DNA from 3 places in the Amycolatopsis sp. SB7-3 genome. Region 1 is predicted to be linked to each of the others. Evidence: riboswitches for the same ligand, from Rfam matches in the RefSeq annotation. Region 1 holds a riboswitch; each other region holds the start of a gene.

Region 1 (2,196 bases):
GCCGTCGCGACGGTCACGCCACCCGCGGTCTCGGTGAAGATGCCCTCGGTGCGGGCGAGCAGCCGGATGCCCTCGACTACCTCTTCGTCGGTGACGTCTTCGATCGCGCCACCGGTGCGGTTGACCACGTCGAGGACGTAGGGGCCGTCGGCCGGGTTCCCGATCGCCAGCGACCGGGCGATCGTGTCCGGCTTGACCGGCTGGACGACGTCGTGACCGGCGCGGAAGGCCGCCGAGACGGGGGAGCAGCCGGTGGCCTGCGCGCCGAACACCTTGTACGGCGTCTCGTCGACGAGGCCGAGCTGACCGAACTCGCGGAAACCCTTGTCCACCTTGGTGAGCTGGGAACCGGAGGCGATCGGCACCACGATCTGGGAGGGAAGCCGCCAGCCGAGCTGTTCGGCGACCTCGAAGGCCAGCGTCTTGGAGCCTTCCGAGTAGTAGGGCCGGACGTTCACGTTGACGAACGCCCAGCTCTCCTGCTCGGCGGCGAGCTGGGTGGCGAGCCGGTTCACGTCGTCGTAGTTGCCGTCGACCGCGATCAGGTCGCCGTCGTACACGGCGGTGGTGAGGATCTTGGCGCGTTCGAGGGTCTTCGGGATCAGCACGACCGACCGCCAGCCCGCGCGGGCCGCCGCGGCGGCGACGGCGTTGGCCAGGTTGCCGGTCGACGGACAGGCCAGCACGTCGAATCCGAATTCGCGGGCGGCGGCCAGCGCGACGGCGACCACGCGGTCCTTGAACGAGTGGGTGGGGTTCCCGGTGTCGTCCTTGACCCAGACCTTCTTGACACCCAAGGCTTTCGCGAGCCTGTCGGCCTGGATGAGCCGGGTGGCGCCGGGTTCGGTGTTGGGGATTTCTTCGACATTCGACGGAACGGGAAGGAGCTTCTTGTAGCGCCAGATGTTCTTCGGTCCGGCTTCGATGTCCTCGCGGCGCACGCGGCCGAAGTCGTAGGCGACCTCGAGCGGCGAGAAGTCCTCGGCGGAAACGAATTCGGGGGCGAGCGGCTGCCGGTGTCCCTCTTCCTTCGACACCAGTTCGACTGCCGGTCCGAGATCCGGGGTCTTGGTGGTGGAGGTCGTGCCGAGGGTTGCGGTCATCACGAGGTTCCTTTCCTCATCTGCCCCGCCGGTGGCGGGCCGGAATTGGCACCGTGTTCGTCAGCTACCCCGCGATCGCGGGATGACAGGCTGACGCCGGTTGCCGGGGCTTCATCGGGCCGTTCCCTCTGCCCCTCTGGATGAGCGGTATTCGATTGTCGGCACGCGCGTCAGCGCGTCGCCTCGCCAACACCGTACGACATGAGCCTCAGGTGGGGCCACCGTGCCCGGAACACATCACCGGACAAAGCACACGAGAGGACGAGTGGCAGGATCGTCACCGTGACGACGCAAGCTTCCGCCCCATCGCCGCTGGTCCTGGTTCTCGGTGAGGAAGAGCTGCTGATCGAACGTGCGGTCCGCAGTGCTTCGGACGCGGCCAAAGCGGCCGATCCGACGGCGGATCTCACCCGGATCCGGGTGTCGGACCTCACAGTCCCGGCGCTCGCGGAAATGGTCAGCCCTTCGCTGTTCGCCGAGGGCAGGGTGATCGTCCTCGAATCCGCGCACGACATCTCGCAGGAGCTCGCCGACGGGGTGATGGCCTACGTCAAGGCGCCCGCCGACGGCATCGTGCTCGTCGTCGTGCACAGCGGAGGCGGCCGGAGCAAGGCCGCGAAAGGGCTTCCAGCCGCCTTGAAGAAGGCGGGCGCGGAGGTCGTCGAATGCCCGAAGCTGACCAAGGCCGCCGAGCGGGAATCCTTTGTCCGCAACGAGGTCCGCCGGGTCGGCGGGAAGATCGACGGTGCGGCCGTGCTCGCGTTGATCGACGCCGTCGGCTCGGATCTGCGCGAGCTGTCGTCGGCGGCGACCCAGCTCGTCGCGGACGCCGGCGGGGCGGTCGACGAGCAGGCCGTCCGGCGCTACCACCGTGGCCGCGCGGACGTGAACGGTTTCGCCGTCGCCGAGAAGGCCGTCGCCGGTGACAAGGCGGCGGCGCTGGAGTCGCTGCGCTGGGCGATGCAGCTGGGCGTACCGCACGTGCTGGTCGCGGACGCGCTCGCCGACGCCGTCCGCACGATCGCGCGAGTGTCCGGCGCCGGTCGCGGCAACCCGAATCAGATGGCGGGCGAGCTGGGGATGCCGCCCTGGA
Region 2 (2,196 bases), on a different contig from region 1:
CGACTCCGCGCCGCTCGACGAAATGGGCGCGGAACTCCTGCAGGTCCGGATCAACACCGGCTCGAAGATGCACGGCGTCTACCTGGCCGAACTGCGGCTGCCGGTGGGGGCGACGATCAGCCTCCTCGTCCGCGACGGCACGGGCTTCACGCCGAACAAGAACACGCGGCTTCAGGAACGCGACCAGTTACTCGTCGTGACCACCGCTGAAGCCCGTGACACGGCCGAACGACGCCTGCGAGCCGTCGACCGCGCCGGCCGTCTGGCCAGGTGGAAGGGCGAATCCGGCCAGTAGGTCACGAACCGGCACCAGCTGTTCGTCGGTTGATCTCAGAAAATTCTTCCCTTTCGTACTCCTTTTGGATTACTTTCCCGGCAATCGACTCCATCGAATGGGTGAGTGTCACGGGGTAAGGAGTACGCAAGGTGACGAAACTTCCTGTGCGGTTCGCCGGTCTGGGGGCCGCGGTGGCACTCGTCGGAGTGGCTCTCTCCGCTCCGACGGCCACGGCGGCCGGTGCCTTTCCCGCGTTCGGGCTGCCCTTCGAGACGGGCCAATCGGTCTACTCGGCGGGGATCCACTCGGACAACGGGAACTCCGGCGTGAAGAACGCCATCGACTTCAGCCCCGGCGACAGCACCGTTCGCGCCCCGCTGGCGGGCACTGTCCGGATCCAGCACTGCTCCGGCGGCGACTGGGTGACCGTCGACCACGACGGCGGCTGGCGCACCGGGTACTACCACATGGAGAACATTTCGGTCACCGACGGCCAGCAGGTCGTCCCCGGCGACGCCCTCGGCCGGACCGGCAACGCGCTGCCCTGCGGTGGCAGCAGCACCGGCGCCCACGTGCACTTCACCTTGTGGACCCTGCCCACGGCCGCCGCGCAGGGCGGCGACTCGCGCGACTTCGGGGTCGGCGCCGGCAACTGGAACGGCAAGTCCTACGACGAGGTCTCGACCACGGTCGCCGAGGCCTACGGCGAGGCGGTCGACGGCAAGACCTTCGGCGGCTGGCGGTTCACCGCGGGGACCGATCAGTACTCGGGTACCGCGACCGAGCTCTCCTCCCGCGCGACCATCGGACTGCCCGGCCGATTCCGGGTCTGACCTGCCGTTGCCCGGCGCGGCGCGGCGCCGGGCAGCGGTGTTTCCCGCTCGCGGGACACGTGAGCGGCGTCTCAAGATGCGGACGAGGGCTGGCTCGATCGCCCGCCCATCCGCTAACTTCGTCCGTAGGTCACGAGTGTCAGCGTCAAGCCCCGGCTAGCTGACCGGCAACCCTCCTACCGCGGTGGGGTGCCCCGGGTGAGGACCTGGCTCGTCGCGTGGTGCGACGGGCAAGCGCGGGATCCTCGTCGGGTCCCCTGGCCCGGAGGATGACGATGACTCTCGCTCTCGAACGCACCAGCACCCCTGCTGAAACCGTTGCCACGCACGAAATCCCGACGGTCGCGGGTGCCGGTCTGCGGGTTCCGCTGGTCACCGGCGGCGACATCGGTTACGCCAACCTCGACCACGCGGCGAGCGCACCCTGTCTGGACAAGGTGCGGGCCGCGGTCGACGAGTTCCTGCCCTGGTACGCCAGCGTGCACCGCGGGGCCGGGTTCGCCTCGCAGGTCTCCACCAAGCTCTACGAGCGGACGCGCGGAATCCTGCGGAACTTCGTCGACGCGCGATCGACCGACACCGTCGTGTTCACCCGCAACACCACCGATTCCTTCAACCTTCTCGCCCGCAGCCTGCCGAAGCACACGTCGGTCGTCGTGTTCGACACCGAGCACCACGCCGCGCTGCTGCCGTGGAAGGGGCCGAACGTCCGCCGGGTCGAGACGCCGCGCACCCGGCTCGCCGCGGTGTCCGCTGTGGACGAAGCGCTCGCGGACTGCCCGCAGGGGCCGCGGCTGGTCGTGCTCACCGGCGCGTCCAACGTGACCGGCGAACTGTTGCCGGTCAAGGAGATCGCGGCCGTCGCGCGGCGGCACGGCGCCCGGATCGCACTCGACGCGGCGCAGCTCGCGCCGCACCGGAAGATCTCGGTGCGCGAACTGGACGTCGACTACGTCGCGTTGTCGGGCCACAAGCTGTACGCACCTTTCGGCGCCGGCGCGCTGATCGGCCGCGCGGACTGGCTGCGCGCGGCCCAGCCGTACCTCGCCGGCGGCGGCGCGACGAAGCTCGTCAGCCATGACTCCG
Region 3 (2,196 bases), on a different contig from region 1:
ACACCCTGCGGTCCGCGGACCGGGTGGGTCACGTGGCCGCCGCGTTCGGCGATCCAGGCGAGCGCGGCGTCCGCGCGCTCACCCCGCACACCGAGACGGAACCGGCCCACCGGCGTGTCGCCGATCCGGGTCAGGCCGCCGCCGATGGTGGCGAGTTCGACGTCGAAGCGACCGGCGGCCTCCGGGAGGAGCGCACCGACCGAAGCGAAGCCGACGAGCACGACGTCCACAGCCCGGTCGTACTTCGAGGCCTGCGCCCGCCCGGTCTCGATCGCGGGAAGCAGCGCCTGCGCGGTCCGGCTGTTCGGGTCGGAGACCAGGTCGAGCACGGTCCCGCGTTCGATGATCGCCCCAGCCTCCAGAACCGCGACGTCGTCGCAGACACGGCGAACCACGCCGGCGTCGGGAGTGGTGAGCAGCACGGTGACTCCGAGCTCGGCACGGGCCCGGTCGAGCACGGTCAGGACCGCGCCGGTCTCCTCGGACTGCACACCGGCGGTCGGGTCGTCGGCCAAGAGCACGGACGGCCCGGCGGCCAGCGCTTTGGCGATGGCGACTCGACGCAGCTGCCCTTCGGACAGGTCGCCCGGCCGCTGCCCCGCCCGAGGGGTGAGACCGACCAGGTCGAGCAGGTTGCCGACCCGGTTGCGGCGCTGCGGCCCGTCGAGACCGAGCTGTTCGAGCGGGGAAGCGATGTTGCCGGCGATGGTGCGCTCAGCGAGCAATTCCGGTTTGGTGCTCACGACACCGACCTGCCGCCGGATCTCGCGCAGGCGGCGTCCGTCGAGGGTCCCGGTGTTGAGGCCGTCGAGGCGGACGACGCCGCGGTCGGGGCGCTCCTGAAGACCGATGCAACGAGCGAGGGTCGACTTGCCGGAGCCGGCCGGGCCGACGACTCCGAACAGCGAGCCCGCCTGGATGTCCACGCTCACATCGCGCAGCGCGACGACGGGATTTCCGTTGAGGGGAAAGGATTTGGACAGGTTTTCGACAGTGATCACGAGAGGCTCCATGCGAATGGGGCGCTGCTTCTTTCGAGCGCGCCGACCGTCACCGAGTGACCGTCCGGAAACGGACGGTTTTCAGAGGTAAGGGAGAAGGACTCAGGCAGTAACGGTGGAGCGTCGACACGCACTTACCGTGCGGCGACCTTCATCGACGACACGTCGCCTGGTCAGCAGGAGCGGGTGGGTGACCCTGTTCATTAGGCACAGCCTCCATCGGTCCTGGCTGTAGCACCTGCCCTGTGGAGGGTGGTTGCTGCGACTTCGGCGAGCCAGGTCTCTCAGTCGCTCGGGATGGCTCACTGAGTAAAACCGATCCCACTGGATGAAAGCAAGCGCGTAGGCGCAGATCACACGTCTGGTCGCGTCCATCATACAGGATGCGCTGTCCATATATTGGAACAAAGGCGGGCGCCTTCGGCCTGCCCCAGGCGTGCTACCTGCTAAGACAATGCCGGCTCATACAGATCGAGAGGAAGACTTACGCACTCGTGCTGACCTGGGCCGAGGGGCGTTCGCGCGGTGCCGGTCACATCCCTAGCAGGCGGTCAACCCGCGGCTGCGGCGATCCGCGCGAACTGGTGGACATCCAACTGCTCACCGCGCGTCTTGGGATCGATACCCGCCTTCTCGAGCAGCGCCCCCGCGCGTTCGGCGGAACCGGCCCATGACGCCAACGCGGCGCGCAAGGTCTTCCGCCGCTGGGAGAAGGCGGCGTCGACCACCGCGAACAATCGCTCGCGGTCCACGGACGAGACCACCTCACCCCGCTCGAAAGCGACCAGTGCGGAGTCCACGTTCGGAACGGGCCAGAACACCGCGCGAGGCACCGCGGCGACCTTGCGCGCCTTTCCGTACCACGCGAGCTTGACGCTGGGGACGCCGTAAGTCCGGCTCCCTGGACCGGCCGCCATCCGGTCCGCCACTTCGGTCTGGACCATCACGAGGCCACTGGTCAGCGACGGCAGCTCGGCCAGCAGGTGAAGCACGACCGGAACCGCAACGTTGTACGGCAAATTCGCGACGAGCGCCGTCGGACTCGCGGGCAGGTCGTCCGCCGTGATCCGCAACGCGTCCGCGCCGACGACCGTCAATCGTTCGGCTCCGCCCCGTTCGGCGGCGGTATTCGGCAATCGCCCCGCCAGCACAGGATCGATTTCGACCGCGACGACCTCGGCGCCGGTCGCGAGCA

The links. Region 1 has a riboswitch for S-adenosylmethionine ahead of thrC (threonine synthase). Riboswitches for the same ligand answer to the same signal wherever they lie in the genome.
Region 2: another riboswitch for S-adenosylmethionine. It lies ahead of AB8M46_RS39590 (aminotransferase class V-fold PLP-dependent enzyme); the one in region 1 lies ahead of thrC (threonine synthase).
Region 3: another riboswitch for S-adenosylmethionine. It lies ahead of AB8M46_RS06155 (methionine ABC transporter ATP-binding protein); the one in region 1 lies ahead of thrC (threonine synthase).

Annotation. Positions count from the first base shown of each region.
Region 1 is NZ_JBFPJQ010000006.1:34,891-37,086, forward strand. Features, by position in the region: gene thrC (threonine synthase) at 1-1,103, opposite strand, end outside; SAM riboswitch class I at 1,117-1,250, opposite strand; gene holA (DNA polymerase III subunit delta) at 1,386-2,196, shown strand, end outside.
Region 2 is NZ_JBFPJQ010000011.1:59,304-61,499, forward strand. Features, by position in the region: gene AB8M46_RS39580 (potassium/proton antiporter) at 1-295, shown strand, start outside; gene AB8M46_RS39585 (M23 family metallopeptidase) at 427-1,110, shown strand; SAM riboswitch class IV at 1,239-1,353, shown strand; gene AB8M46_RS39590 (aminotransferase class V-fold PLP-dependent enzyme) at 1,386-2,196, shown strand, end outside.
Region 3 is NZ_JBFPJQ010000001.1:1,270,623-1,272,818, forward strand. Features, by position in the region: gene AB8M46_RS06155 (methionine ABC transporter ATP-binding protein) at 1-1,001, opposite strand, end outside; SAM riboswitch class I at 1,215-1,305, opposite strand; gene rsmA (16S rRNA (adenine(1518)-N(6)/adenine(1519)-N(6))-dimethyltransferase RsmA) at 1,553-2,196, opposite strand, start outside.